DNA from 4 places in the Streptomyces sp. NPDC046925 genome. Region 4 is predicted to be linked to each of the others. Evidence: riboswitches for the same ligand, from Rfam matches in the RefSeq annotation. Region 4 holds a riboswitch; each other region holds the start of a gene.

Region 1 (7,581 bases), on a different contig from region 4:
GCCCCGAACCGCACGGTCGCGTCTGCCAGCGTCAGCAGCCCCGCACCCGTGTCCGCGCCCATCAGAACTCCCCGGTCGTGCGGTCGGTACGGAGCCGTTCGAGCAGCAGCAGGGACACCGCGCACACCACCATCAAGATCGTCGAAAGGGCCATCGCCTGGCCGTAGTTGAGCTCGCCCGCCCGCCCGAGGAGCCGTGCCACGGCGACGGGAAGCGTCGGGTTGTCCGGCCGCGCGATGAACACGGTCGCGCCGAACTCACCGAGCGACACGGCGAAGGCGAACCCGGCGGCGATGAGCAGCGCCCGCCGCACCATCGGCAGGTCGACCTCCCGCCACGCCCGCAGCGGCGACGCCCCGAGCACGGCCGCCGCCTCGCGCAGGCGTCCGTCCACCGCGCGCAGGACGGGCAGCATGGTGCGTACGACGAAGGGCACGCCCACCAAGGCCTGCGCGAGCGGCACCAGAATCCAGGTGGAGCGCAGGTCGAGCGGCGGCTTGTCCAGCGTGATCAGGAAGCCGAAGCCGACCGTCACCGCGGAGACGCCGAGCGGCAGCATCAGGAGCGCGTCGAAACCGCGCACCAGGCGACCGGCCTTCCGGGTGAGCGCCGCCGCCGCGAGCCCGCCGATCACCAGGGCGATGGCGGTGGCGGCGAGCGCGTACTGGAGCGAGTTCCAGACCGCTTCGATCGGCGGGACGAGGAAGGCTCCGCCCTCCGCCGACGTCAGCTCCCTGTAGTAGGTGAAGCCGTACCCGCCCGGGCCGCTCAGCGATCGCTCGATCAGCACTCCGAGCGGCAGCAGTATCAGTACGGCGATCGTGGCCATGACCCCGCCGAGGAGCGTCCACTGCCCCGCGCCCCTCGGTCGCCGCGCGACCGTGGCGGCGTCGACGAGCTTCAGCGCGGTCTCCCGTCTGCGCACGGTCCACGCGTGCACGGCGAGGATCAGGCCGACCGCCGCGAACTGCACGATCGTCAGGACGGCGGCCGTCGACAGGTCGAGGAGCTGGGCGGTCTGCCGGTAGATCTCGACTTCGAGGGTCGAGTACGCGGGTCCGCCGAGGATCTGTACGACGCCGAAGGAGGTGAACGTGAACAGGAAGACCATGAGGGACGCCGCGGCGACGGCGGGGCCGAGCGCGGGCAGCGTCACCGTCCGCCAGGCCGTCCACCGCGAGGCGCCGAGCATCCGGGCGGCCTCCTCCTGGCGCGGGTCGAGCTGAGCCCAGAGCCCGCCGACCGTCCGTACGACGACGGCGTAGTTGAAGAAGACGTGCGCGAGCAGGATCGCCCACACCGTGGTGTCGAGCCGCACGCCCCACATCTCGTCGAGCAGCCCGCCACGGCCGAGCAGCGCGAGGAACGCGGTGCCGACGACGACCGTCGGCAGCACGAACGGCACCGTGACGACCGCCCGCAGCACCTGCTTGCCCCTGAACTCGAAGCGCGCGAAGACGTACGCGCCGGGGAGCGCGATGAGCAGCGTGAGCGCGGTCGACGCGAGCGCCTGCCAGGTGGTGAACCACAGCACGTGCCGGACGTCGGACTGCGCCACGACGTCCGCGATCCGCCCGAACTGCCACTGGCCGCCCACCTTCAGGCCGCGCGCGACGATCGCGGCGACCGGGTAGGCGAAGAAGAGCGCGAAGAACGCGACGGGCACGGCCATGAGACCGAGCCGCGCCGCGCTCCCGCGCGAGAGCCCCTTACGGGGTCTGCTTACTTCAGTACGAGCGAGGTCCACGACTTGACCCACTGCTCGCGATTGTCGGCGATCTTCTTCGGAGCCATGGTCTGCGGATCGTCGACCTTCACCCCGTGCTCGGTGAACAGCTCGGGCAGCTCGGTGTTCTTCCGTACCGGGTTCACGAACATGTTCAGCGGCATGTCCTGCTGGAACTCGGCGCCGATCAGGAAGTCGAGCAGCGCCTTGCCGCCCTTCTCGTTCTTGGCGTTGCTGAGCAGACCCGCGTACTCGACCTGCCGGAAGCAGGTGCCGGTCGCGACGCCGGTCGGCGCCTCCTTGGGCTGCGGCTTGGCGTAGAGCACCTCGACGGGCGGGGACGAGGCGTAGGAGACGACGAGCGGGCGGTCGCCCTTGGCCTTCTTGCCACCGGCGGATCCGGAGAACTCTTCGTTGTAGGCCTGCTCCCAGCCGTCGACGACCTTGACGCCGTTGGCCTTGAGCTTCTTCCAGTAGCCCTGCCAGCCGTCGTCGCCGTACTGGGCGGCGGTGCCGAGGAGGAAGCCGAGGCCGGGCGAGGAGGTCGCGGCGTTCTCGGTCACGAGCAGGTTCTTGTAGGCGGGCTTGGCCAGGTCGGCGAAGGTCTTCGGCGGCGCGAGCTTCTTGTCGGCGAAGTACTTCTTGTCGTAGTTGACGCAAATGTCGCCGCTGTCGACGGGCGTGACGCGATGCTTGCCCTGATCGACGCGGAACTGCGAAAGGATCTGGTCCGAGCCCTTGGCCTCGTACGACTGGAAGAGGCCGTTGTCGAGCGCGCGCGAGAGCAGGGTGTTGTCGACGCCGAAGAAGACGTCGCCCTGGGGGTTGTCCTTCGACAGGATCGCCTTGTTCACGGCGGCTCCGGCGTCGCCGTCCTTGAGGACGTTGACCTTGTACCCGGAGCTCTTCTCGAACGCCTTCAGTACGTCCTTGGAGACGTTGAAGGAGTCATGGCTGACGAGCGTGACGCTCTTGGAGTCCGTCTCGCCGCCACTGCCCGACGAGCCGCCGCAGGCGGTGAGCGCGACGGCTCCGAGGCCGACCGCGACCGCGATGGCAGTGCTCTTCTTGATGCTGCTCACTGAGTTCAACTGAGTTCAATCCTCCTGGAGTGACCAGGAAGAGACGCGGCCCTGCCCGCGGACCAGGCCGGATCGGACCGGTTCGCGGGCAGGGCGCAACAGCTTGAGTGGTGTCCGAACTTCCTACCCGGAATGACCCGGGCAAGGTTCAGAGGGTCTGCGGCCAACCTGTCCTTGGTGCCGCACTCTCAGCGCTGTGGCGCTCCCCTGTCGGAATATGAAGATGTGTTCCGGCTGTGCAGTTGTGTTCAAGCCAGACTAACGCTCCGACGCGGCAAGCTGACCGCATGCCCCGTCGATCTCCTGACCTCGGGTGTCACGAACCGTGACGGGCACCCCGTGAGCGGCGATGGCGTCCACGAAGGCCTTTTCGTCCTCCGGCCGCGATGCCGTCCACTTCGAGCCCGGCGTCGGGTTCAGCGGGATCAGGTTCACGTGCACGGGCTTGTTCCTGAGCAGCCGCCCGAGCCGGTCACCGCGCCAGGCGTGGTCGTTGATGTCCCGGATCAGCGCGTACTCGATGGAGAGGCGGCGCCCGGACTTGGCCGCGTACGCCCAGCCCGCGTCGAGGACCTCACGCACGTTCCACCGCGTGTTGACGGGTACGAGGGTGTCGCGGAGCTCGTCGTCCGGCGCGTGCAGCGAGATGGCGAGCCGGCACTTGAAGCCCTCGTCGGCGAACCGGTGGATGGCGGGCACGAGCCCGACGGTCGAGACGGTGATGCCGCGCTGGGAGAGCCCCACGCCGTCCGGCTCGGGGTCGGTCAGCCTGCGGATGGCTCCGGTGACCCGGTTGTAGTTGGCGAGCGGCTCGCCCATCCCCATGAAGACGATGTTGGAGAGCCGGGCGGGCCCACCGGGAATCTCCCCGTCCCGGAGCGCGCGCATCCCATCAACAATCTGGTGCACGATCTCGGCGGTCGACAGATTCCGGTCGAGACCGGCCTGCCCCGTCGCACAGAACGGGCAGTTCATCCCGCACCCGGCCTGCGACGAGATGCACATCGTCACGCGGTCGGGATAGCGCATGAGCACGGACTCGACGAGCGTCCCGTCGAACAACCGCCACAGCGTCTTGCGCGTGGTGTCGTCGTCACAGCTGATGTGCCGCACCACGGACATCAGCTCGGGAAGCAGCGCCTCCTGCAGCTTCCCGCGCGACCCGGCGGGGATGTCGGTCCACTGCTCCGGGTCGTGCGCGTACCGCGCGAAGTAGTGCTGCGAGAGCTGCTTGGCGCGAAACGGTTTCTCGCCGACGGCGGCGACGGCTTCCTTGCGCTCGGCGGGCGTGAGGTCGGCGAGATGCCGCGGCGGCTTCTTGGCTCCACGGGGCGCGACAAAGGTAAGTTCTCCGGGTACAGGCATGGTCCATCCAGTGTCGCAGACATCCGGACCCTGACCGGGTCACCGCCTGCGGGTGAGGTCGTCGTGCGTTCTCGACGCCCGGCCCAGCGATCGCCCCCCTTGGAATTTCTATCGAAATAGATGACATGCCCGCTTAAGATCTGCGGATGCTCCTGAAGTGGACGGGTCTCGTCGCGCTGACTGCCTTCGTCGCCGCCGTGGTCAGCCTGGCCTGGGGGATAGCCGGGCTGATGGATGGCCCGCCCTGCCCGAACAGCCGCGGGTGCCCGGCCGTTCCGGACGCCGGCAGGCGCATGGCCGCAACGTTCATCGGCGGCTTCGCGCTCGCCCCCGGTTTTATGTACGCGGTTCGCAAGGAGGACTGGCACCCCCTTGTGGGACTACCGATCGGGGGCGTCATCGGTGCGGCCGTGATGCTGTCGACGGGGCAGACGCTCAGTTTCTGGCTGGTGGCTGCGCTGCTGATCGCGGCCACCAGCGGCACCGCGATCGGGCTGCGGATCGCGATCCGGTCCCTCACCGTGCAGCCGGCGCCTGTCGATTGACCGCGGGGCACGCAGCCACCCCCTCACCTTCTTCGAAGCCTCGCAGGCCAGCCCCTTAGACTCGAACATGTGAGCGACCTCCCGCCTGACCTGCCGCGTCTTCGCACCCTGCGGACCTGGCATGCCATGTGGGTTCAGCGGCTGGACGAGGCGATCGGGGTCGCCGAGCGGCGGGAGGCCGAGCGGGTTCGTGGTGAGCGGGCCCGGCCGCCCGTCCCCGAGTGGCTGGTCGAGCAGGGGCTCGACGGGCGCGCCCCGGTGTACGTGCACGTCGGCGGCTGCCACATGGCGGGCAAGCGGTCCCGCGGCGTCAGCAGGGACCAGGCGCGCCAAGCGCTGTACGAGCAGATCGACGCGTGCCCGCACTGCCGTCCCGACACCGAGCTCGGCGTACTGGAGTGAGCCACGAGGAGTGAGGCCACGAGGAGTGAGCTACGCCGGTCCCAGGTCGGCGTGCACCAAGTCGTGGTCCGAGTACTCGGTCAGGTGCACGCCATGCTCCAGCGAGACGAAGCCGCGCAGAAAGACGTAGTCGAACTTGCTCTGCCAGTCGGTGGTCGTCTCGCAGTCGCCGCTGCCCGTGGCCGAAGGGCCGCAGTCGGGGTCGGCGTCCGCGGCCAGGCCCCACATCCCGGTGAGCTCGGGGCTCTCCGGCACCGCGTTGAAGTCACCGAGCACGATCGTGCGGTCGTGCCGGGCGACCGCCTTCGCCAGTACGCCTGCCTGTTCCGTCCGGACCTCCGCCTGCTGCCGCTGGGCCAGGTGCGTGTTGAAGACCCGGACGGGGCGGCCGTCCACCGTGGTGGTGACCTCCATGTACCCCCGGTCCTCGGATCCGCCGTCGGGGTACTCCACGCTCACGCGGTCCTTCATCGGCGCCGCCGAGAGAATCGCCTGCCCGAAGCCGCCGGGATTCCACGGCAGTCCCCCGCAGCGGCTCCAACTGTGCAGCACCGACCCGTACTCGACGTGGTAGTCGAGCCCGTACAGGTACTGGAGATAGTCCCGGATCCTCTCCACGTCCCGCACGCACGCCTCCTGCAGCCCGACGACCTGGGGCGCGTACGAGGCGATGTCCGCGGCCCGGCCTGCGTTGCTCCCGGATTCGTTGCAGGGATTGCAGATGTTCCACGTCATGACGCGGTTCGGCACGAAGTCATCGGGGGCGCCGGCCGGCAGCGGCTTGGCGACGCGGGTTCCGTCCGGCGCGCTGGGGCCGACGAGCGCCATGCAGGCCAAGATCACGCCGCCCGCGAGAAACCGCGCGCCGACTCCGGTCACCATCGTCTCCTCAAGATCCTCAAGGCGGAGACACGCGGCATCACTGGAAGTGTCCCCCTGCGAGGCTATGGGACGGGCCGTAAGGGACACATGAGGTGACGGGATCTCGTCGTATAGGGCAGTCCCGTGCGTACAAAAAACGCCTGCGAAAAGGGGCCCGCCGCCCCCATGGACGACGAGCCCCTCACGTACAGATCACGCACGCATCACGCATCACGCATCACGCATCACGCATCACGTCACGCATCACGCACACCCGCGCAGCCCCGCTCAGCCGGACCCCACGAAGACGACCAGCAGCAGCCACACCACCGGCGCGGTCGGCAGCAGCGAGTCGAGGCGGTCCATGATGCCCCCGTGACCGGGGAGCAGCGTGCCCATGTCCTTGATGCCGAGGTCCCGCTTGATCATGGATTCGCCGAGGTCACCGAGGGTCGCGCTCGCGGCGACCGCGAGGCCGATGAGCAGCCCCTGCCACCACGTGCCGCCGTCTATCAGGAACTCCATGCACAGCGCGCCCGCCGCCATCGCGAACGTCACCGCGCCGACCAGGCCCTCGCGGGTCTTGCCGGGGCTGATGCGCGGGGCGAGCTTGTGCTTGCCGAAGCGCCAGCCGATCGCGTACGCCCCGGTGTCGCTGACCACGGTCAGGAGCAGGAACGTGAGGACCCGCATCGGACCGTCGTCCGCGGTGAGCATCATCGCCACGAACGTGGCGAGGAACGGGACGTAGAACGCCGCGAAGACGCCCGCCGTGACGTCCTTCAGATAGCCCTCGGGCGGCTCGGTCATCCGCCAGACGAGCACCGCGAGCGCGGTGAGCGCCATGGCGACCCAGGCGCCCTCGGGCCCGCGGACATACCCGGCGACGACCATCGCGGCGCCGCCCACCGCGAGCGGAACCAGCGGCGCCTTGATGCCCTTGCGCTCCTGAAGCCGTGAGGTGAGCTCCCAGAGACCGACCACGACGGCGACCGCTATGACACCGACGAAGACGGCCTTCACGATGAAGAGCGACGCGATGATCACCACGCCGAGCCCGACGCCGACTCCTATGGCCGCGCCGAGGTCACGGCCCGCGCTCTTCTTCTGCGGCGCCTGAGGCGCGCGCGGCGCCTCAGGGGCGGGCTGTGATGCTGCGCTGGGCATGGGCTCCTGGGGTACGTCAGGCACGTCAGGCATGTCGGGCACGATGGGCATGGGCCGCGTCTCTGCTGGATACAGGGCGTCATGCGCATCGTACGCGGGACCTGCCGGAGCAGCCCCTTGAGCACCTTGAGCAGGGCCCTGGTCGGGCGGCCCCCAGTACCCGGCTCTGGGAGGCGCCCCCCGGGAAGAGTCGTTCACGGATCGGATTCCTCAGTCCTCAGACCTCGAGCCCTCAGACCTCGAGCAGCTCGGCTTCCTTGTGCTTGAGCAGCTCGTCCACCTGGGCGACGTACTTCGCGGTGGTGTCGTCGAGCTCCTTCTCCGCGCGCCGGCCCTCGTCCTCGCCGATGTCGCCGTCCTTGATCGCCTTGTCGATCGCTTCCTTCGCCTTGCGGCGGATGGAGCGGATCGAGATCTTGGAGTCCTCGGCCTT
Region 2 (7,581 bases), on a different contig from region 4:
AGTCCACCGTCTACGCCACCACCGAACCGCCCATCACCACGCTCTCGCTCAAACCGCGCCGCATCGGCACGGCCGTCGTCCAGCTGCTCATCGACGCCATCGAAGGGCTGGATTCGGGCCGTCCCGTCGAGCAGGTGATACCGACGGAGCTGATCGTGCGCACCTCGTCCGAGCGACGTCCGCCGCGTACGACGGTCAGCCCACCCCGCTCGCCCGGACCGGGTTGAGCGGTCCGTTCGGCGGGGAGAACCCCCGTCAACCGGGCAGTGCCCGGCACTGCCCGGTCGTGACCCGGGGGGAAACCCCTACCCAATTCGGGAGAAAACCTCGGTGAACAGGGGTTCAGCACTGATTCACCACCCCTGGTGCACCACACAGCGCGAGCCGCATTCCTATGATGGGCGGACGACACCGCGGGCCGCTGCGACCAGGCAGTCCGATCTCGGTGTAGATGCGGCGTAATGGTGGTGGAGGGGTCGATGACTCAGGGGGCCGGTCAGGGACCCGATGTGCGGACGGCGACGTTGCGCGACTTCCGCGTTCCGGCGTACGTCCATGAGGCCGGGCCGGTCCAGGGGGACCCGGCGGGCGTGGCGGCTCCGGGCGCCCCCGTGGAGGTCGCCGGAGTGCCGGACGAGGGCTACACCCCGACCCAGCGCGACCTGCCGATCATCAATCGCGGGGACACCGTGCAAGTGGAGGTGCAGCCCATGCCGGAGCCTCCGCAGGCGCCGACCGACGAACACGGTCCGCTGTTCGTCGTGGGCGATGTGCACGGCTATCTGGACGAGCTGCTCGCGGCGCTCCACGAGCAGAACCTCATCGACGGCGACGGCGACTGGTCCGCGGGCAACGCACGCCTGTGGTTCCTCGGCGACTTCACCGACCGCGGCCCGGACGGCATCGGCGTCATCGACCTCGTGATGCGCCTGTCCGCGCAGGCGGCCGCCGCGGGCGGCTACTGCAAGGCCCTGATGGGCAACCACGAGCTGCTCCTTCTCGGCGCGAAGCGGTTCGGCGACACCCCGGTCAACTCGGGCGCGGGCACGGCCACCTTCCAGGCAGCCTGGCTCCTGAACGGCGGCCAGAAGACCGACATGGAGCGTCTGGAGGACCACCACCTGCAGTGGATGGCGCGCCTCGACGCGATCGAGTCGGAGGACGGGCATCTCCTGATGCACTCCGACACGACCGCCTATCTGGATTACGGCGACTCGATCGAGGCCGTGAACGACACGGTCCGCGAGACCCTCACCCGCAACGACGCCGACGAGTGCTGGGACCTCTTCAGGAAGTTCACCAAGCGCTTCGCCTTCCGCGACGAGTCGGGCCCCGGTGCCGTACGCGAACTCCTCGACATGTACGGCGGCCACCGCATCGTGCATGGCCACAGCCCCATCCCGTATCTGCTCGGCGATGTCGGCTCGGAGGATGACTCCGACGGCGGCGGTCCCGTAATCGAGGGCCCGCACATCTACGCAGGCGGACTGGCCATCGCCATGGACGGCGGCGTGACCATGGCCGGAAAACTGCTGGTCTGCCAACTGCCCCTGGATAACTGAGCGTTCGCTGGGCAGGCGCTCCTCTACACGATCACGCGGGCCAGGGGGCCCAATTCTGGAAACCCCCTGTCACCGCGTGCCGTCACGGCTCTACCATCGGCTTATCCGTAGCAGGCTCCCCTCCGTTTCTGCCCGACGGCTCGCAGCCATGCGAGCTCCCAAGCCCTACGGAGCATCGGGGGATGCACATGAACAGCGCTCCACAACTGCTCAATGAGGACCGCCCCGAGTACGAGCGGATCCTCGATGAGGCGCTGCGCACCGCACCGAACCGTCCTGATCTAGCCGCACTGGGCGAGCGGCTCAATCCGGAGCAGCTGCGCACCATGGCGCTGAACGCCACTGCGCTGATCACTGCCGCCGCAACGACCGAGTACACGCACTACGTGAAGGTCCGCGAAGAACTGCGCGAAGGCGGATCTGCCGCATCACCGATCCGTGAGCGGAGCACCGAGGGCACGGCGGAAGCCGGTTCCGGCGGGCTCGGCATCGCCACGACGATGGGGGAGGTCACCGTTCAGGCTTCGGGGGCCGGAGCCGTCGCCGTCGTCGCGGTGCTCGCGCCCCTTCTCGCCGGGGCGGCCGCCGCGATCTTCCTGCTCGTCGGCTACATCCTGAAGATGCTCACCCCCGAGCCCGCCTTCGCGGACACCCTGCTCACCGCGGGATGGCTGTTCGGCGCGCTCACCGCGGGCGGCATCCTGGTCGCCGCGGTCGGTCTGCTCCTGACCGCGCTGCGCAATGGCTCCACCTCGCTCCAGGCCGGTTCGTACGGCGATCAGAACGAGGAGGTGGTCCGCGCCAGGGAAGCCTGGGGCAAGGCACTCCTGGAGCGCGGCGTCCTGCCGTTCCTGCGGGAGGCGCTCGCGGATCCGGGAGCGGCTCACGCGGCCCGCACACCGGCCGGGGATCCGCACAGCCGGATGCCTCACCTCGGCTATCACAGGCCGGGGTTCAGCAGCCCGGGCGGCGGGCAGACGACGGGAGCGCGCCCGAGCTACTCGAGCCCGGACTTCTCGAGCCCGGACTTCGGCGGTCCCGAACACAAGCCGGAGTAGTACCGAAGTGGTACGCGACGCGGCTTCGGGCGGGCGGCGATGACCGTCCGCCCGAAGCGCCGTGCCGTAACGCATTGCCATAACGCGGTGCCGTACGCCGCTCAGTCGGCGATCGGCAGGTACACGCGGTTTCCGGCTGCCGCGAACTCCTTGGACTTCTGGTCCATGCCCGCCGCGATCTCCTCCTGCGTGCCGCCGTGCTCACGCCGGATGTCGTGCGAGATCTTCATGCTGCAGAACTTCGGCCCGCACATCGAGCAGAAGTGCGCCGTCTTCGCGGGCTCCGCCGGCAGCGTCTCGTCATGGAACTCCCGTGCCGTGACCGGGTCGAGGGCCAGGTTGAACTGGTCCTCCCAGCGGAATTCGAAGCGCGCGTCCGAGAGCGCGTCGTCCCAGTCCTGCGCGCCCGGATGCCCCTTGGCGAGATCCGCCGCGTGGGCAGCGATCTTGTACGTGATGACGCCGGTCTTCACGTCGTCGCGGTTGGGCAGGCCCAGGTGCTCCTTGGGCGTGACGTAGCAGAGCATGGCCGTGCCCCACCAGCCGATCATCGCGGCGCCGATGCCGGAGGTGATGTGGTCGTACGCGGGCGCGATGTCGGTGGTCAGCGGGCCGAGCGTGTAGAACGGCGCCTCCTCGCAGATCTCCTGCTGAAGGTCGATGTTCTCCTTGATCTTGTGCATCGGGACGTGGCCCGGGCCCTCGATCATCGTCTGTACATTGTGACGCTTGGCGATCGTGTTGAGTTCCCCGAGAGTGCGCAACTCGGCGAACTGCGCCTCGTCGTTGGCGTCCGCGATCGAACCGGGGCGCAGGCCGTCGCCGAGCGAGTACGTCACGTCGTACGACGCGAGGATCTCGCAGAGCTCCTCGAAGTTCTCGTAGAGGAAGCTCTCCTTGTGGTGCGCGAGGCACCATGCGGCCATGATCGAGCCGCCGCGCGAGACGATGCCCGTCTTGCGGTTGGCGGTGAGCGGGACGTACGGAAGGCGCACGCCCGCGTGCACCGTCATGTAGTCCACGCCCTGCTCGGCCTGCTCGATGACCGTGTCCTTGTAGATCTCCCAGGTCAGCGCCTCGGCCTGGCCGTCGACCTTCTCCAGGGCCTGGTAGAGCGGCACGGTGCCGATGGGGACGGGGGAGTTGCGCAGGACCCACTCGCGGGTGGTGTGGATGTTGCGCCCGGTGGAGAGGTCCATGACCGTGTCGGCGCCCCACTTGGTCGCCCAGGTCATCTTGTCCACCTCCTCCTCGATGGAGGAGGTCACCGCGGAGTTCCCGATGTTGGCGTTCACCTTCACCAGGAACTTCTTGCCGATGATCATCGGCTCGATCTCCGGGTGGTTGACGTTGGCGGGGATGACCGCGCGGCCCGCGGCGACCTCCGCGCGCACGACCTCGGGATCGAGGTTCTCGCGGATCCCGATGAACTCCATCTCGGGTGTGATCTCGCCGCGGCGGGCGTACGCGAGCTGCGTCACCGCCTGGCCTCCGCGGCCCCTGCGCGGCTGGCGCGGGCGGCCGGGGAAGACCGCGTCGAGGTTCTTCAGGCCGCCGCGCGGCGAGGTGTGCTTGATGCCGTCGTCCTCGGGGCGGGGCGGACGGCCCGTGTACTCCTCGGTGTCGCCGCGGGCGATGATCCAGTTTTCGCGGAGGGGTGCCAGGCCCCTGCGGACGTCGGTGTCGATGGACTCGTCGGTGTACGGACCCGAAGTGTCGTACAGGGTCACGGCCTTGCCGTTGGTGAGGTGCACCTGCCGGACCGGCACCCGCAGATCGGGGCGCGAGCCCTCGACATACGCCTTGTGCCATCCGATGGACTTCCCGACCTCGATGCTCTGGTTCTGCGTCGAGGCAGGCGTGCGTGCGTCCGATGTGGTCATGAGACCTACTCCCTACGCCGGCATTACCCGGTAACAGGTTCGGCGGTCGACGCAGCGGATTCCGTACGGATCGTGCACTTTTCGTGCCGCTTCGTACGGAGTTCAGCGCCCTCTCAGCCCGGTGCTCCGAGCTCCCGCGTTTGCAAAGGTGGCTCCACGCTAGCGTCATATCGGGCGCGCTGAACAGAGGGCCCTCTCCGTTCTTGCGATGATCGGGCAGTGACCACCACAGAGCCGCCGTCCCAGCCGCCCGTCCCGAACACGCCTCCGGACCCGCATGGGCACTCCCACAGCCACGGTCCGGCGGCGCCCGTCTCCAAGCATCTGCGCAAGGTCATCGCGGCCGTGCTGATTCCTTTCGCCACGGCGGTCGTCGTGGGGCTCGCGGTGTTCTGGCCGGGTGGCGCACCGGACCATGAGCGCACCGGAGTCGGCTTCGACCGCCAGACCCAGTCGGCCGACGTGACGAAGGTGCAGGAGCTCCCCTGCAAGGACGTCAACGCCTCCCAGACGCCGCCCAACGGCGACACCTCCACCGCGGAGGGGCAGTCCGCGGAATCCCGCTCGAAGGGCGTCTGCAAGAAGGCGACGATCGAGGTGACGAGCGGCAAGGACACGGGCCGCACGTTCACCGAGATCGTCCAGCCCGACTCACCGCGGCAGTTGCGCCAGGGACAGGAGGTGGTGGTCGCCTACGAACCCACGGCTCCCGAGGAACTGCAGTACTCGGTCACCGACGTGAACCGGAAGTTCCCCATGGCGCTGCTCGCCGGGATCTTCGCGCTCGCCGTCGTCGTGGTGGGACGGATGCGCGGCGTCATGGCCCTGGTCGCCCTGGCTTTGAGCTTCCTGGTCCTCACGTTCTTCATCCTGCCCGCGATCCTCCAGGGCTCGAACCCGCTGGTCGTGGCGGTGATCGGGGCCAGCGCCATCATGCTGATCGCGCTCTATCTGTGCCACGGCCTCACGGCCCGTACGTCGGTCGCCGTACTCGGCACCCTGATCTCCCTGCTCCTCATCGGGCTGCTCGGCTCGCTCTTCATCGGCTGGGCGTCCCTGAGCGGCAACACGGACGACAACACCGGCCTGATCCACGGCCTGTACCCGTCCATCGACATGAGCGGTCTGCTGCTCGCGGGGGTCATCATCGGCTCGCTCGGCGTGCTCGACGACGTGACGGTGACCCAGACGTCCGCCGTCTGGGAACTGCACCAGGCCAACCCCACGATGGGCTGGCGCCGGCTGTACGGCGCGGCCATCCGCATCGGCCGCGATCACATCGCCTCGGTCGTCAACACCCTCGTCCTGGCCTACGCGGGCGCGGCGCTGCCCCTCCTGCTGCTCTTCTCGATCGCGCAGAGCAGCGTGGGCACGGTGGCCAACAGCGAGCTGGTGGCCGAGGAGATCGTGCGCACGCTGGTCGGTTCGATCGGCCTGGTCGCTTCGGTGCCGGTCACGACCGCGCTCGCGGCCCTGGTGGTCTCCGCGGACCGGACGGGAAGCGGCGCGGGTCGGTCGGAAGGCGGCGCGATCCGGGCAGGAAGCGGTGCGGGTCGACCGGGAAGCGGTGCGGGTCGACCGGGAAGCGGTGCGGGTCGGCCGGGAAGCGGCGCGGGCCGGACGGGAAACGGCGCCGCCCCTGCTCCCAAGCAGACCCGTGGCGGAAAGGGCCGGCGTCGCAAGGCCTGAGCCCCCGATGCCACAAAATGCCCCAATCTGCCGTACGGCTTCACCCGGCTCCCGGCGTCAACCCGCGCTCTGCTCCTCGGCGAGGATCCGGTCCAGCGCTTCGTCCAGATGCGTCTCGAAGTCCGCGAGCGCCCGCTCCTGCCCGAGCGGCACCAACTTGTCCGTACGGTCCAGGAAGGCGAGCAGCGGCGGGATCCCCACCCGGAACAGCGCCTGGTCCGCACCGACCTGAAGCCTGATGTGCACCTCGTCGAGCAGTTCGGGATCGGTGGGCGCGATGTGCACATCCCCCTCACCGCACGCCTCGCCCATCCCGTCGACCAGCAGCTCACGGCCGAAGGCCCAGGTCACGGGTGCGTCGCCGGGGAGGTGGAAGGTGAACCGGACGGCGTACGGATCGCCGGCCTCGTAACGCAGCTCCACCGGGATGCGAAACGACAACTCCTCTGAGACGAGGAAGCTCATCATGACCTCTGCCTGGACCGACTCTCGCATCGCCCGCCTACCCCGTCGCTGAAGCTCGACTGGCCAGGAACCAACTCCCTGACACTCTTGGCATCTTGCTTAACGTACACATCAGATCACAAGGAGTGAGTTTTCAGATGCTGATAGAGAAAGCCAGTGTCCCCAACAACTTGCCGATCTCGTCTTGCAGGCGCTCGGCTGCGGGCAGTAGTCGATCTTCCTGATAGGAGGGAACGGAGATCGCCATGGTCGCCGCAGTGTTACCCGCTGTGATCGGAATCGCCGCGCAGACCGTCCCCAACGCGTACTCCTGCCGCTCCATCACCGGCCTCATCCGGCCCATCGCGCCCAGGCGGCGCAGGAAACTTCTGTTGTCACGGACCGAGTACGGAGTGATCGACTGCACCGGGTAACGGGAGAGGTGGTCCTGCCGCTGCTCGTCGTCGAGTTGGGCGAGCAGACACTGCCCGATCGCATGGGCGTGTCCCGTCTCGCGGAAGTCGGCCCATTCCTCCACGGCCGGATTCCCGGGCGTGTCCGCGACGCCCACCACCTCGATCTCGCCCTCGCGGTAGAGAGCGAAGTACACCGGCACCCCGATGACGTCACGCCAGTGCTCCAGGGCCTCCACGATCATGCCGCGACGATTCTGCTGCGCCCCGCTCGCGCTCAGCCGCTCGGCTGCCTCGCCGAGCACGAACACGCCCTTGTCCCGGCTCAGATAGCCCTCGTGCGTCAGCGTGCGCAGCAGGTGATACGCCGTGGGGAGCGCCAGCCCGGCCTCCCGCGCCAACTGTTTGGCGGGTGCCCCCTCCTGGTGCTCGGACGCGGCCTCGAGGAGCCGCATCGCCCGCTGTACGGAGCCAATGAGAGTGGGCGGGCCGGAGGTTGAGACCGCGACCGCCGACGACGCCCCGTACGGGG
Region 3 (7,581 bases), on a different contig from region 4:
GAGTACGCGGCGTACTGCTGCTGGCCCGTCTCGCCGTACGCGTACGGCTGCTGGGGGTCATAGCCCGCCGCCGCGTACGTGTCGTAGCCGTAGGCGTTCTCCTGCTGACCGGACTGCTGGCCCGACTGCTGCGCCGACTGCTGCTGTGCGTACGCGTCGTCGCTGTAGACGCCGTACTGGCCGGTGTCGTCGGGCATCGGCTCCGGCGCGTAGACCCCGCCGCCGGGAGGGGTCTCGGGCGGCGGCCCGGCCGGGCCCGCCGACTCGTACTCCAGGTCGGAGACCTGGAGCGTCGGCTCCTGAGCGGCCTCGCCGCCCCGCTGCGTCGTCTTGCGGCGCTTGCTCAGACCGGGCTGGCCGCCGAGCGCCCAGCCGGTCGAGAAGCCGCGGCGGAACGACAGTGTCACGTACGTCTGTCCCGTGGCGAAGGCGATCGCGCCGATCCCGATGACCACCACCGAGGGCAGCAGCACGCCGATGACCACGCCGAGGAAGCCGCCGAAGGCGAGGAGCCGCCAGCGCAGCCGCGCCTTGTACTGCAACAGCACTTCGCCGAGCAGCCACAGCGCGACGCATCCGAACGCGATGTAGAGGACCGTCCAGCCCATGTACGCCCCTCTCCCCGCGGCCGCCGCCCTCCGGGGTACGGCCGGTCAGGCCTGCGGGTGATGCAGGCCCAGATTTTCGTAGATTTCCAGAGTCGCCGTGGAGTTGTTGAGCGTGATGAAGTGCAGCCCCGGGACACCCTCGGCCAGCAACCGCGCGCAGAACTCCGTCGCGAACTCGATGCCAATGGAGCGTACAGCCGCCGGATCGTCTTTGGCTGTGAGGATGCGCTCTTTGAGCTCCGGCGGGAAGGACGCGTTGCTGAGCTGGGGCAGCCGTTCGAGCATGCGCACGTTCGTGACCGGCATGATCTCCGGAATGATCGGTGTCGAGCAGCCCGCGGCCTCGACCCGGTCACGAAGGCGCAGATACTCCTCCGGATAGAAGAACATCTGTGTGATCGCGTAGTCGGCGCCCGCCCGGCACTTGTCGACGAAGTGCCGGACGTCGATGTCCCAGTCCTCCGAGCGCGGGTGCATCGCGGGGAAGGCCGCGACGCCGACGCAGAAGTCGCCCGACTCCTTGATCAGCCGGACGAGTTCAGCGGCGTACGTCAGGCCCTCGGGGTGCTTGACCCAGTCGGCGAGCGGGTCGCCGGGCGGGTCGCCGCGGACCGCGAGCATGTTCCTGATGCCGGCGTCCGCGTACTGCCCGATGATGTTGCGCAGCTCGGCCACGGAGTGGTCGACCGCCGTCAGATGGGCGACCGGCGTGAGCGTCGAGTCGGCGACGATCTGCTCCGTCTCCTTGACCGTGCCCGCCCGCGTCGAGCCGCCCGCTCCGTACGTCACGGAGACGAAGCTGGGGGCCACCGCCTCGACCCGGCGCAGGGCGTTCCACAGGTTCCGCTCGCCCTTCGGGGTTTTCGGCGCCGAGAACTCGAAGGAGTACGTCGTCTCGCCGGTCGCGAGCATGTCACGCACGGTGCGTGCGCGATCTGATCTGGTGGAAGGTGTGCCTAGGGCCATACGGGCAGGTTAGCGACGGGCCACCGCTACCGGCCAATCCCCGTCCACCCTGCGGACAGCCTCCGCGAAGGTTGGCCGAAGATCGACGATCAGGCCGTACGCAGCCGCTTTGCGAAGTCGGCCGCCGCGGCCGCCGGATCGTCCGCCTCGGTGATGGCCCGCACGACGACGACGCGGCGGGCGCCCGCTTCGAGCACCTCGTCGAGATTGCCGGCGTCGATGCCGCCGATGGCGAACCAGGGGCGGTCAGTGCCGAGGGAATCGAGAGAAGCCGCGTACCGGACGAGGTCGAGTCCGGGGGCGTACCGGCCCGGCTTGGTGGGGGTGGGCCAGCAGGGGCCCGTGCAGAAGTAGTCCACGCCGTCCTGCGTCGCCGCGGTGGCGGCCTCGGCTTCGGCGTGCGTGGACCGGCCGATGAGTACGTCGTCGCCGAGGATGCGGCGGGCCGCGGGCACGGGCAGGTCGCCCTGGCCCAGGTGCAGCACGTCGGCGCCGATGGCGTGCGCGACGTCCGCGCGGTCGTTCACCGCGAGGAGCTTGCCGTGCCTGCGGGCGGCGTCGGCGAAGACCTGGAGGTGTTCGAGCTCCTCGGCCGCCTCCATGCCCTTGTCCCGCAGCTGCACGATGTCGACGCCGCCGCCGAGGACGGCGTCCAGGAACTCGGGGAGGTCTCCCTGGCGCTTGCGGGCGTCCACACACAGGTAGAGGCGGGCGTCGGCGAGCTGCTCGCGGGCAGGCTTGGTGGCCATGTGTGGGTCCCCCCGGTCGTCGGCGGCCTACGGGCCGTGTGCCCCGGAGGACACACGGCCCGTACGCAACGGTTTTCCGTGTCGGTCAGACGGCGAGCGCCTGTGCGCGGCGCTTCACCTCCGTCCCGCGATTCTCGCTCAGGGCCTGCGCGGGGGTGCCGGGCAGGGTCGGGTCGGGAGTGAAGAGCCACTCCAGCATCTCTTCGTCGGTGAAGCCGTCGTCCCTCAGGAGCGTCAAGGTGCCGGTGAGGCCCTTGACGATCTTCTCGCCGTCGATGAAGGCGGCCGGCACCGCGAGCGCGCGGTTCTCACCACGGCGTACGGCGATCAGCTGGCCCTCCTTGACCAGCTGGCGCACACGCGTCACCTCGACGTCCAGCATTTCTGCGATGTCGGGAAGGTGCAGCCACTCGGGGACGAGAGCATCGGTCTTTGCGTCAATCTCGGTCACGGGGACAAGCCTAGCTCCGGGCACCGACAGCGGCCGGGCAGCCGCCCCCTCGGATACGCAAGCCCTACGGCAGCACGGCCTTCTTCAGCGGTACCGCGGGGTCCGCCACCAGGCCGGGATCGAGGCGTGCGCCCGCCTCGATCAGCTTGCGGCCCTGCGCCAGGTCCCTGGGGCGGCCCACCGCGAGAACGGCCGCAAGGGCGCCCCCGCGCAGCCAGCACACGCTCCAGGCCGCGCCCGACGGATCGCCGCGCCACACCAGCTCGTCGTCGGCGGTGTGATGACCGGCGAACTGGACGAAGCGGCCGAACTGCTCGGACCAGAAGTACGGCACGGGGTCGTACGCCGACGGTGTCTCGCCGATGATGTTCGCCGCCACCGTGCGCGGGCCCTGCAGGGCGTTGTCCCAGTGGTGGACGAGAAGGCGCTCGCCATACCTTCCCGAAGGGAAGGAGGAGCAGTCGCCGACCGCGTACACATCGGGTTCCGACGTCCGCAGGTGGTCGTCGGCGACGATCTCGCGGTGGGCGCCCAGGGTGATGCCGGAGTCCGCGAGCCAGTCCGTGGCGGGGCGTGCGCCGATGCCGACGACGACCGCGTCCGCGGGCAGCCGGGTGCCGTCGGCGAGCAGGACGCTGCCGGGCTCGACGCGGTCCACGCGCGCGTGGACGCGCAGTTCGGCCCCGGAGTCGGCGTACCAGGACGTCATCGGCGCCGCGACCTCCTCGGGCAGGGCCCCCGCGAGCGGCCGCCCGGCGGCTTCGACGACGGTGACCGAGCAGCCGGCCTCACGCGCGGCGGTCGCGAACTCGGCGCCGATCCAGCCCGCGCCGACGACGACGATGCGGTGCTGCCCGGCGAGCACGGGCCGCAGCCGCTCGGCGTCGTCGAGGGTGCGCAGCAGATGGACGCCCGGCACTCCGGACGTACCGGGCAGCAGGACCGGCTCGGCGCCGGTGGCGATGACCAGGGTGTCGTAGGGCACCGGGCCCGAGGCGGTGTCCAGCGCGTGGTCCGCCGGGCGCATACCCGTGACCCGGTGGCCCAGGCTCAGCTCGATGCCCAGGGCCTCGAAGTCGATGTCGAAGGCGGAGCCCTCCGCCTTGCCGAGCAGCACGGCCTTGGACAGCGGCGGCCTGTCGTACGGCTGGTGGGGTTCCGCGCCGATCAGGGTGACCGCACCGGCGAATCCCTGCTCGCGCAGGGCCACGGCGGTCTGCACCCCGGCCATCCCCGCGCCGACGATGACCACGCGCCGTTCGTCCTGCCTCTGCTGCTCGCTCACCCGATCACTGTAGGACGGTGGGGCGGAAGCATCTCAGGGCCCGGCGAGGAGATCTCTGACACAACGTCACGGTCCGTGAGCGCACAGCCGCCCTACTGCGCCGGGGCGCCAAAGGCTAAGGTTGCCGTGCAGACACTCGCGGGAGCCCGGACGCACCGGGCTGAGAGGGAGGCTGGAACGGCCTCCGACCGTACGAACCTGATCCGGGTCATGCCGGCGAAGGGAGGGGCTGGACGCCCATGCATTCACCCACAGCACCCCAAAAGACGACCGACGTCCTGGTCGTGGGGGGCGGCATCATCGGCCTGGTCACGGCCTGGCGGGCGGCCCAGCTCGGCATGTCCGCCGCGGTCGTCGACCCCGAACCGGGCGGCGGCGCGGCGCAGGTAGCCGCGGGCATGCTGGCCGCCGTCACCGAGCTGCACTACGGGGAGCAGACGCTCCTCGGCCTCAATCTGGCCTCCGCGCAGCGCTATCCGGAGTTCGCGGCCGAGCTCGCCGAGGCGAGCGGCCGGGATCTGGGCTACCGCGCGTGCGGCACGCTCGCCGTCGCGCTCGACTCGGACGACCGCGCCCACCTGCGTGAGCTGCACGCCCTCCAGGAGCGCTCCGGGCTCACGTCGGAGTGGCTGAGCGGGCGCGAGTGCCGCCGCCTGGAGCCGATGCTCGCGCCCGGCGTGCGGGGCGGCCTGCGCGTCGACGGCGATCACCAGGTCGACCCGCGCAGGCTCGCCGCCGCACTCCTGGTGGCCTGCGAGCGGGCGGGCGTGGTCTTCCACCGCGTGTGGGCGGAGCGCCTTGCGGTCGCGGCGGACCGGGCCACCGGAGTCGTCCTCGCCGACGGCACCGCCCTGGAGGCCGGTCAGACCGTGCTCGCCGGGGGCAGTCTCAGCGGGCGTCTGGCCGGGGTCCCCGAGGGCGTCCTGCCGTCCGTGCGCCCCGTGAAGGGGCAGGTGCTGCGGCTGGCCGTGCCGCAGCGGTACGCGCCGTTCCTGAGCCGCACCGTGCGCGCCGTCGTGCGCGGCAGCAGCGTCTACCTGGTGCCCCGCGAGAACGGCGAACTCGTCGTGGGCGCGACCACCGAGGAGCTCGGCTGGGACACGACGGTCACCGCGGGCGGCGTGTACGAGCTGCTCCGGGACGCCCACGAACTCGTACCGGGCATCACGGAACTGCCGCTGACCGAGACCCGCGCGGGCCTGCGCCCCGGCTCCCCCGACAACGCGCCGATGCTGGGCCCGACCGCGCTCCCCGGCCTCCAGCTGGCCACCGGCCACTACCGCAACGGCGTGCTTCTGACGCCCGTCACCGGCGACGTGATGGCGCACGCCCTGACCACCGGTGAACTGCCCGACGAGGCGCGGGGATTCACCCCGCTGCGCTTCGCCGACGCCTCCCTCACGCAGCGCTTCATGGAGCAGCCCGCATGACTCTCCCAGCCGTTACAGCCGTCTCCGTCAACGGAGAAGCACGCGATGTGGCCGCGGGCACCACGCTCGAAGCCCTCGTGGCCACCCTCACCGCGGCCCCCTCCGGGGTCGCCGCCGCCCTCAACGAAACGGTCGTACCGCGCACGCGGTGGGCCGCAACGCCGCTCGCCGACGGGGACCGCGTCGAGGTCCTCACCGCCGTCCAAGGAGGCTGAACCGACATGGCAGACGACCCCTTCGTCATCGGCGGGCTCACCCTTTCCTCGCGCCTGATCATGGGTACGGGCGGTGCGCCGAGCCTGGACATCCTCGAACGCTCCCTCGTCGCCTCCGGCACGGAGCTGACGACGGTCGCGATGCGCCGCCTGGATCCCGGCGTGCAGGGCTCCGTGCTCTCCGTCCTCGACCGGCTCGGCATCCGCGTCCTGCCGAACACGGCGGGCTGCTTCACCGCGGGCGAGGCGGTCCTGACCGCCCGGCTCGCACGGGAGGCGCTCGGCACCGATCTGGTGAAGCTCGAGGTCATCGCGGACGAGCGCACGCTGCTCCCCGACCCGATCGAGCTCATCGACGCCGCGGAGACCCTGGTCGACGACGGTTTCACGGTCCTGCCGTACACGAACGACGATCCGGTGCTCGCCCGGAAGCTGGAGGACGCGGGCTGTGCGGCGATCATGCCGCTCGGCTCCCCCATCGGCTCCGGGCTCGGCATCCGCAACCCGCACAACTTCCAGCTGATCGTCGAGCGCGCGGGCGTGCCGGTGATCCTGGACGCGGGGGCGGGCACGGCGTCCGACGCGGCGCTCGCGATGGAGCTGGGGTGCGCGGGTGTGATGCTCGCCTCCGCCGTTACACGGGCGCAGGAGCCGGTCCTCATGGCCGAGGCCATGCGGCACGGCGTCGAGGCGGGGCGGCTCGCGCACCGGGCCGGGCGGATTCCCCGGAGGCACTTCGCCGAGGCTTCTTCGCCCGTGGAGGGGATGGCCCGGCTCGATCCGGAGCGGCCCGCCTTCTGATCTCCGGCGCCTGTCACAGCTCGGCTGCAGTCGGGGCCCGGGCCTCCCCGGGCGGGCATCGGTGTCAGCGGTGGCTCGTAGAATCCCCCCGTGGACACGACCCTTCAGGACCCGCTCGTCGGGCAGGTGCTCGACGGCCGCTATCGCGTGGACGGGCGGATCGCGGTCGGCGGGATGGCCACGGTCTACCGGGCCGTGGACACCCGCCTCGACCGCGTGCTCGCGCTCAAGGTGATGCACCCGACGCTGGCCGCCGACGTCTCGTTCGTCGACCGCTTCATCCGCGAGGCGAAGTCGATCGCCCGGCTCTCCCACCCGAACGTGGTGGGGGTGTACGACCAGGGCGCCGACGGGGCGTACGTCTATCTGGCGATGGAGTACGTGGCCGGGTGCACCCTGCGTGACGTGCTCCGCGAGCGCGGCGCCCTCCAGCCGCGCGCGGCCCTCGACATCCTGGAGCCGGTCCTCGCCGCGCTCGGCGCCGCGCACCGCGCGGGGTTCGTGCACCGCGACATGAAGCCGGAGAACGTCCTCATAGGGGACGACGGCCGGGTGAAGGTCGCCGACTTCGGTCTCGTGCGGGCCGTGGACACCGTCACGAACACGACCGGCACGATCCTGGGCACCGTCTCCTATCTCGCCCCCGAGCAGATAGAGCACGGCACGGCCGACACGCGCGTGGACGTGTACGCCAGCGGTGTCGTGCTCTACGAAATGCTGACCGGCGCCAAGCCGCACTCCGGTGAGTCGCCCGCCCAGGTGCTCTACCAGCACCTCCACGAGGACGTGCCGCCCCCGTCGGCGGCCGTCCCCGGCCTGCCCGTCGAACTCGACGACCTGGTGGCCTCCGCCACCGCCCGCAACCCCGAGGTCCGCCCGCACGACGCGGTGGCGCTCCTGGGGCAGGCCAGGCAGGCACGGGCCGCGCTCTCCGTGGAACAGCTGGACGCGGTGCCTCCGCAGGCCCTCACGGCGGACCACGACCCGCACGACAACTCCGAAGACCGTACGAACGTGATCCCGCGCGCGGGACGCGCCGTACAGCTGCCGCTCCCCGCGGACGGCGGTCAGGACGA
Region 4 (7,581 bases):
ATGTCCCTGGGCAGGCGTCGCGCGGCTCTGGTGGCCAGACCGTAGAGGGCTGCCCCGATGGCGGCGGACGCGTCGGGAGCGGTGTTTTGACGACTCATTCGAGAAGCATAGCCTTTTTATATTCACAGCTTATGTAAATGGCGGACTGGCGCGGGCGGCACCGCCTGCTGCGGACCCTCGGCCATCGCGAGGCCGACGACAACTTCAGCTCCACCCCGGACGCCGAAAACGACAGACGTGCGTGGGTCTCGGCTCCGGCGGCGGCATCGACGTACTGCTTTCCGCTCGCCGCGTCGGCCAGGCACCTGCCGGGTCAGAGCGCGGGGCTTCGTCGTTCGATCATGACGACGTCTCTCCAGGTTCCGTGATGCTGGCCGATGCGTTCGCGGGTGCCTGTCTCGCGGAAGCAGAGCTTGCGGTGGAGGGCGAGGCTGGCGGTGTTCTCGGGGAAAATGCCGGGTTGGATCGTCCAGATGCCCGCCGTCTCCGTCGAGGTGATGGGAGCCGCGAGCAGGGCGGCGGCGATGCCCCGGCCACGGGCGTTGGGGTGGACGTACACGGAGTGCTCGACCACCCCGGCATACGTACACCGGTCGGAGACCGCGGATGCGGCGGTCCAGCCGAGCACGGCGCCGTCGCACCCGGGACGTTCGCATCGAACCGCTGCGGCCCGATCATGCCGACGACGTCCTAACGGTCTATGCCGGTCATGCGCGGGCCGTCGGTGCGATGTCGTCGATCAGGGCGCGGATGCGTTGTTCGATCTCGTCGCGGATGGGGCGGACGGCGTCGACGCCTTGGCCTGCCGGGTCGGGCAGTTGCCAGTCGAGGTAGCGCTTGCCCGGGAAGACGGGGCAGGTGTCGCCGCAGCCCATGGTGATCACGACGTCGGAGGCCTGGACGGCTTCCACGGTGAGGACCTTGGGCACCTGGGCGGAGATGTCGATGCCGACCTCGCCGAGGGCCTCGACCACGGCCGGGTTGACCGTGTCGGCCGGGGCGGATCCGGCGGACCGGACCCGGACGCGATTCCCGGCGAGGTGGGTGAGGAAGGCGGCCGCCATCTGTGAGCGCCCGGCGTTGTGGACGCAGACGAACAGCACCGACGGTTGCTGAGGGGTGTCAGGCATGGGTGGGCTCTTCCTGCGGTGCGGCGGCGGTTGGGGCGGTGAAGTAGCGGCGCGCGTACAAGGCCACGTAGACCAGGCCGATCAGGACGGGCACTTCGATGAGCGGGCCGACGACGCCGGCCAGGGCCTGCCCCGAGGAGGCGCCGAAGGTGGCGATGGCCACGGCGATGGCCAGCTCGAAGTTGTTACCCGCGGCGGTGAAGGCGAGCGTGGTGGTACGCGGGTAGTCGAGGCCGACGGCCTTGCCCAGCGCCATGGATCCGGCCCACATGAGAGCGAAGTAGACCAGCAGCGGCAGCGCGATGCGGACCACGTCCAGCGGCTGACTGGTGATGGCGTCGCCCTGGAGGGCGAAGAGGATGACGATGGTGAACAGCAGCCCGTACAGGGCGAACGGGCCGATGCGCGGGAGCAGTTTCGCCTCGTACCAGGCGCGGCCCCTGGTCTTCTCGCCGATGCGGCGGGTCAGGTATCCGGCCGCGAGCGGGATGCCGAGGAAGATCAGGACGCTGCGGGCGATCTCCCAGACGGGTACGTCGAGTCCGGTCTGTTCCAGGCCGAGCCAGCCGGGCAGCACCTGGAGGTAGAACCAGCCGAGCGCGGAGAACGCGATCACCTGGAACACCGAGTTGAGCGCGACGAGGACGGCAGCCGCTTCCCGGTGTCCGCAGGCGAGGTCGTTCCAGATGATGACCATGGCGATGCAGCGGGCCAGGCCGACGATGATCAGGCCGGTGCGGTACTCGGGCAGGTCCGGCAGGAACAGCCAGGCCAGGGCGAACATCAGGGCCGGGCCGATGATCCAGTTCAGCAGCAGCGAAGGCAGCAGCAGACGCCGGTCCCGGGTCACGGTGTCGAGCCGGTCGTAACGGACCTTGGCGAGCACCGGATACATCATCACGAGCAGGCCCAGCGCGATCGGCAGGGACACCCCGCTTACCGTCACGGCGGCCAGCGCGTCTCCCAGCCCCGGGACCAGGCGGCCCAGGCCGAGGCCGGCGGCCATCGCGGCGAGGATCCACACGGCCAGATAGCGGTCCAGGAACGACAGCCGCCCTGCCACGCCCTGTTCAGGTGCGGCAGCGCTCACGAGGCAGTACCGGCCGTCTCGCCGCGGTCGGGCAGCGGCGTGCCGGCGGGGCGGGTCAGGATGCCCGCGAGGCGGTCGGTCATCTCCGGCAGCAGCCAGTAGTAGACCCATGTGCCGCGCCGCTCGCAGTCGATCAGACCGGCCTGCCGCAGCAGCTTGAGGTGATGCGAGATGGTCGGCTGCGACAGGTCGAAGGCCGGGGTCAGGTCGCACACGCAGACCTCTCCGCCCGCCTGCGAAGCGATCATCGACAGCAGCCGCAGGCGCACCGGATCGCCGAGCGCCTTGAAGACTTTCGCCAGGTCGGCCGCCTGTTCCTCGTCCAGCGGGGTGGTCAGCAGCCCCGGGCAGCACGCGTCGGCCCCACTGGTCTGCCCCAACACCACAAGCTCTTGATTCGACATTCTTCTATGTTGACACCCTTCGATCCAGGGCGCAATGTTGCATCGACAGACATCGATACAAGCGAATGGGAGTGCCGCCATGTCCCGTGCTCAGCTCGCCCTGCGCGTCAGCGACCTCGAAGCGTCGATCACCTTCTACGCGAAGCTGTTCGGCACCGAACCGGCCAAGCGGCGTGAGGGATACGCCAACTTCGCCCTCACCGAGCCCCCGCTCAAGCTCGTCCTCATCGAGGGCGAGCCGGGGCAGGACACCCGCCTTGACCACCTCGGCGTCGAGGTCGAGTCCACCGCCCAGGTCACCGCGGCCACCGACCGCCTCAAGGACGCGGGACTGGCGACCTTCGAGGAGAACGACACCTCCTGCTGCTACGCCCTCCAGGACAAGGTCTGGGTCCACGGCCCCGGCCAGGAGCCCTGGGAGGTCTACGTGGTCAAGGCCGACGCCGACACCCTCGGCAAGAGCGCCCGGGCCGGCGCGAGCGGTGACACATGCTGCGCCAGCGAGCTCTCCGGGCAAGTTCCGGCCGCGACCAACTGCGCCTGCGGCGGCTAGCCCAGCGCACCGACTCTGCGGTGTCTCGCGGGGCACCGCGCAGCCATTCACCCCGACCATCCGTCAACAGCCCTGCGTCGAAACGGACTTCGTCCGGCAGGACCTCGAACTCGCCCCTCGCGGCTCGCACGCGCCACGCGTTCACGATCATGCACTACGCATGTGGCCAGTGACCGTCTGCGCACACGGCAGCGCGTGGAAAGGCGGCGCGCACTGTCGCAGCCGCGGAGGGCTGGGCGCCCGGCGGAGATCGCGCGCCTGAACGCGGAGTCCGGGCCCGGGCGCGTCGGGACGTGAGGACCCGAGTGCGCCCCAAGTGCGCACTCCCGTCCCCCAGGGATGTACATTGCGTGGTGACCACCGCGGGAGCTCGGGAGTAGCCGGGCTGAGAGGGCGGACGGGACTTGCTCCCCTTGCCGCCGACCGCATGAACCTGGACCGGGTAATGCCGGCGTAGGAAGGGTGCTGACGATGGACGCTGCCTCCATACCTGCCCATAACGGCCCTGCTGTTTCCCGTGCTGCCGTGGCGGACGTGATCGCGTCTGTGCGGAGCTCCGCGCCCCTTGTGCACTGCCTGACCAACGTCGTGGTGTCGCAGTTCACCGCGAACGTGCTGCTCGCGGCGGGGGCCGCCCCCGCGATGGTGCACAGCGCGCAGGAGGCCGGAGCACTGGCCCGGGTGGCCGGGGGCGTCCTGGTCAACCTGGGTACGGTCACGTCCGTGACGGCCGAGGCGATGCGCGTCGCGGTCAAGGAAGCGGCCGGGGCCGGACGCCCGTGGGTGCTCGACCCGGTGGCGGTCGGTCCGCTGCCCTGCCGCACCGACCTCGCGCGCGAACTCCTGGAGAGCGCACCTCCGGCGGTCATTCGCGGCAATGCTTCCGAGATCCTGGCGCTGGACAGCGGCGGCACGGGCGGGCGCGGCGTGGACAGTACGGATGCCCCCGAGGCGGCGCTGGACGCGGCCATCGCGCTGGGCCGGCGCTACGGCTGCGCGGTCGCCGTGAGCGGCCCGGAGGACGTCCTGACCGACGGGACGCGCGTGGTGCGTGTGGCCAACGGGCACCCGCTGCTGCAACGGGTGACAGGAACCGGCTGCTCACTGGGCGCCCTGGTGGCTGCCTGCACGGCCGTCACCGGCGACGCGCTGCTGGCCGCCACTGCCGCGTCGGGTCTGCTCGCCGTGGCCGCGGAGATCGCCGCCACTGGCTCGGCGGGACCCGGCACGTTCGCGGTCGCGCTGATCGATGCGCTGTACGAGCTCAGCCCGGACCGGCTCGCCCGGGATCTCAACCTGCGCTGAGCGCAGGGGTGTTGAGCGGTTCTACGGTGAGCGGCCGGCCCGGACGCCACCTGCTGAACAGCCTCCGCCCGTCCTGGGGTCCGCCCCCCCCACCCGCCGTCTGATAGTTCCTGCGGACACACACCCGTATCCCTGCGGACAGCTCACGGTTCCTGCGCGTCAGGGCCCTGCCTTTCCCTGCACCTCCCGATGCGTTTCCCGCGCCCTTCCCCGGCCGGGTAACCCCAAGGAGCAACCCATGCGACCACCGCTTGACCTGTCCCTGTATCTCGTCACCGACACCCGGCTCTGCGGCGAGCGCGGTGTCGCGGCCACCGTGGCCGCCGCCGTCAAGGGCGGTGTGACCGCTGTCCAGTTGCGCGATCCGGACGCGGACGCCCGCACGCTGTGCGCGCTCGGGCGGACGATCCAGGCCGAACTCGCGGGCACCGGTGTCCCCTTGATCGTCAATGATCGTCTGGATGTGGCGGTCCGGTTGGGCGCGGACGGCGTCCACCTGGGGCAGCGGGACCTCTCCCCCATGAGCGCCCGGCGCCGGCTCGGACCCCGTGCCTACATCGGCCTGTCCGTCAGCCGTCCCGAACAGCTGGCGCACGTACCGGATGCCGTCGACCACCTCGGTGTCGGTCCGGTGTTCGAGCAGTCCACCAAGCCGGACGCGGACGCCCCGCTCGGTCTGGGCGGCCTGGCCGAGATCGTCCGGGCCAGCGCGCTGCCGTGCGTGGCCATCGGCGGGATCGGCGTGTCCCGGGCCGCCGCGGTCCGGGCAAGCGGTGCGGCCGGGATCGCTGTCGTCAGCGCGGTCTGCGGACAGCCCGACCCCGAGGCCGCAGCCCGTTCCCTCGTCCGCATCCCACGACAGGAGATCCCCGCGTGACCAGCCCGCCCATCGCCCTCACCATCGCCGCCAGCGACCCCTCCGGCGGCGCCGGCATCCAGGCCGACCTGAAGGCGTTCTCCGCCAACGGGGCCTACGGAACAGCAGTTCTGACCGCCCTGACCGCGCAGAACACCCGGGGCGTCACCGGAATCCATGCCGTGCCTCCGGCGTTCGTCACCGAGCAGCTCGACACGCTGTTCGCCGATGTCCGGGTGGACGCCGTCAAGATCGGCATGCTGGCCGACGCCGCGATCGCCGCAGCCGTCGCGGATGCCCTGGAGCGCCACCGTCCCCCGTACGTCGTCCTGGACCCCGTCATGGTCTCGACCAGCGGTCACCGCCTCCTGGAGGCCGATGCGGTGAGCGTGCTGCGCGAGCGTCTCGTGCCTCTCGCCGACCTCATCACCCCCAACCTCCCCGAGGCCGGCGACCTCCTCGGCACCGCCGCCGCCAAGAACCGCGCCGACGCCGTCGAGCAGGCCCGCGCACTCCTCCGCGCCGGCGCCCGGCGTGTCCTGCTCAAGGGCGGCCACCACACGCACGACGCACAATCCGTCGACATCCTCGCCGACGCGATTGACGCCGCTGACGCCACAGCAGCTACGGGCGCCTTGGGCGCGGGCGTCACCGAGCTGTCCGCGCCACGGGTGAACACACGCAACACCCATGGCACCGGCTGCACCCTCTCCTCCGCCATCGCCGCCCTGCGCCCGCAGCACGACGACTGGAACACCGCCGTCCGCGCCGCGAAGGACTACCTGACCGGGGCCCTGCGCGCTGCCGACACCCTGCACGTCGGCCACGGCCACGGCCCCGTCCACCACTTCCACCAGTACTGGAGCTGACCACCATGACCACGACCTTCTGCGACGAGCTGTGGACGGACACGGCCGACATACGTGCGGGCATCGACAAGCTGCCGTTCGTCACCGGCCTCGGCGACGGCACCCTGGACCGGGAGAAGTTCGTCTACTACCTGGCCCAGGACGCCCTATACCTGCGCGGTTACGCCCGCGCGCTGGCCAGCGCCGCCGCGAAGGCCGACCGGCCGCAGGACATCGCGTTCTTCGCGAAGTCCGCCCACGACGCCGTCGTCGTCGAAAGCTCGCTGCACCAGAGCAACGTCGTCGACGTCGATGCCTGGGCCCCCTCCCCCACCTGCACCGGATACACCTCCTACCTGCTCTCCGTGGCCCACACCCAGGGATACCCGGAACTGGCCGCCGCGGTCCTGCCCTGCTTCTGGATCTACGCCGAGGTGGGCCGGGGGCTCCTCGAGCAGGCCGGCGACCTCGCCGCCCATCGCTACGGCGACTGGATCGCCACATACGCCGACGAGGAGTTCGAAGCCGCCACCGAACACGCCCGCCAGATCGTCAACCGGCTCGCGGACCAGGCCGACCCGGCCACCCGCGCACGCATGCGTACGGCCTTCACCACTGCCTCCACCTGGGAGTGGATGTTCTGGGACGCCGCCTGGCGCGTGGAGTCCTGGCCGTTCGGCGCCGCTCCTGCCCGGGATGCGGAGCCCGCGAAGTGACGACCACCACCGATACCACCACCCCGACGCCGGCCCAGGCCCCGGCGAACGAAGCGCCGCTCACCCTCGACCAGCCCACCCCCAAGGTCCTGAGCGGCCTGGACCAGGGCACCTTCTGGGCCAATCTGGGGGTGAGCCTGCTCGGCTTCAGCGGCATGCTGGTCGTGCTCGACCCGCTGGGCACCGGCAGTCCGACCCTGTCGTTCGCCGCCGCCGTCACCGCGTCCGTCGTCGGCACCCTGATCGGCACCCTCGCTCTTGGCCTCGCCGCCATCACCGGGGCCCGCACCGGCGCACCCTCGATGGTGCTGCTGCGCGGCCTGTTCGGCGCGAAGGCCTCCTATCTGCCCACCGTCCTCAATGTGCTGCAGATGGTCGGCTGGGCCGTCTTCGAGCTGGTCGTCATCTCCACCGGCCTGAAGATCCTGGCCCGCCAGGCCTTCGGCGAACCGGGCCCCGGCTGGCTGTACGTGCTCCTCGCGGGCGCGGTCACCACCGCGCTCACGCTGCGCCCGCTCGGCGCCCTGCGCCTCATACGCCGCTACGTCACCGTCGCCGTCGTCCTGGCCATCTGCTACCTGGGCTGGGACCTGGCAGGGCGCGGCATCCCGATGGAGGGCGGCTCCTGGAAGGACTTCTGGTTCGCCGCCGACAGTGTGATCGCCGTGTCGATCTCCTG

The links. A riboswitch is a leader RNA that binds a small molecule or an ion and turns the genes downstream of it on or off. The one in region 4 is predicted to bind thiamine pyrophosphate.
Region 1: another riboswitch for thiamine pyrophosphate. It lies ahead of ABZ906_RS36060 (thiamine ABC transporter substrate-binding protein); the one in region 4 lies ahead of thiM (hydroxyethylthiazole kinase).
Region 2: another riboswitch for thiamine pyrophosphate. It lies ahead of thiC (phosphomethylpyrimidine synthase ThiC); the one in region 4 lies ahead of thiM (hydroxyethylthiazole kinase).
Region 3: another riboswitch for thiamine pyrophosphate. It lies ahead of thiO (glycine oxidase ThiO); the one in region 4 lies ahead of thiM (hydroxyethylthiazole kinase).

The regions. Positions count from the first base shown of each region.
Region 1 is NZ_JBEYWZ010000012.1:177,914-185,494, reverse strand. Features, by position in the region: gene ABZ906_RS36070 (ABC transporter ATP-binding protein) at 1-62, opposite strand, end outside; gene ABZ906_RS36065 (iron ABC transporter permease) at 62-1,747, opposite strand; gene ABZ906_RS36060 (thiamine ABC transporter substrate-binding protein) at 1,723-2,808, opposite strand; TPP riboswitch at 2,911-3,027, opposite strand; gene rlmN (23S rRNA (adenine(2503)-C(2))-methyltransferase RlmN) at 3,067-4,173, opposite strand; gene ABZ906_RS36050 (hypothetical protein) at 4,320-4,718, shown strand; gene ABZ906_RS36045 (DUF6233 domain-containing protein) at 4,788-5,120, shown strand; gene ABZ906_RS36040 (endonuclease/exonuclease/phosphatase family protein) at 5,151-6,002, opposite strand; gene ABZ906_RS36035 (phosphatidate cytidylyltransferase) at 6,270-7,346, opposite strand; gene frr (ribosome recycling factor) at 7,381-7,581, opposite strand, start outside.
Region 2 is NZ_JBEYWZ010000005.1:454,752-462,332, reverse strand. Features, by position in the region: gene ABZ906_RS23590 (LacI family DNA-binding transcriptional regulator) at 1-227, shown strand, start outside; gene ABZ906_RS23585 (metallophosphoesterase) at 480-1,562, shown strand; gene ABZ906_RS23580 (hypothetical protein) at 1,745-2,620, shown strand; gene thiC (phosphomethylpyrimidine synthase ThiC) at 2,722-4,503, opposite strand; TPP riboswitch at 4,496-4,651, opposite strand; gene ABZ906_RS23570 (YibE/F family protein) at 4,723-6,192, shown strand; gene ABZ906_RS23565 (SsgA family sporulation/cell division regulator) at 6,250-6,687, opposite strand; gene ABZ906_RS23560 (IclR family transcriptional regulator C-terminal domain-containing protein) at 6,791-7,504, opposite strand.
Region 3 is NZ_JBEYWZ010000003.1:400,977-408,557, forward strand. Features, by position in the region: gene ABZ906_RS15035 (hypothetical protein) at 1-608, opposite strand, end outside; gene metF (methylenetetrahydrofolate reductase [NAD(P)H]) at 654-1,574, opposite strand; gene thiE (thiamine phosphate synthase) at 1,664-2,323, opposite strand; gene ABZ906_RS15050 (Rv2175c family DNA-binding protein) at 2,409-2,774, opposite strand; gene ABZ906_RS15055 (FAD-dependent oxidoreductase) at 2,839-4,005, opposite strand; TPP riboswitch at 4,188-4,301, shown strand; gene thiO (glycine oxidase ThiO) at 4,299-5,489, shown strand; gene thiS (sulfur carrier protein ThiS) at 5,486-5,704, shown strand; gene ABZ906_RS15070 (thiazole synthase) at 5,711-6,505, shown strand; gene pknB (Stk1 family PASTA domain-containing Ser/Thr kinase) at 6,596-7,581, shown strand, end outside.
Region 4 is NZ_JBEYWZ010000004.1:589,099-596,679, reverse strand. Features, by position in the region: gene ABZ906_RS21220 (MarR family transcriptional regulator) at 1-2, opposite strand, end outside; partial or broken gene ABZ906_RS21215 (N-acetyltransferase family protein) at 314-634, opposite strand; gene ABZ906_RS21210 (arsenate reductase ArsC) at 708-1,130, opposite strand; gene arsB (ACR3 family arsenite efflux transporter) at 1,123-2,220, opposite strand; gene ABZ906_RS21200 (metalloregulator ArsR/SmtB family transcription factor) at 2,217-2,624, opposite strand; gene ABZ906_RS21195 (ArsI/CadI family heavy metal resistance metalloenzyme) at 2,704-3,177, shown strand; TPP riboswitch at 3,530-3,655, shown strand; gene thiM (hydroxyethylthiazole kinase) at 3,649-4,482, shown strand; gene thiE (thiamine phosphate synthase) at 4,721-5,359, shown strand; gene thiD (bifunctional hydroxymethylpyrimidine kinase/phosphomethylpyrimidine kinase) at 5,356-6,207, shown strand; gene tenA (thiaminase II) at 6,213-6,902, shown strand; gene ABZ906_RS21170 (cytosine permease) at 6,899-7,581, shown strand, end outside.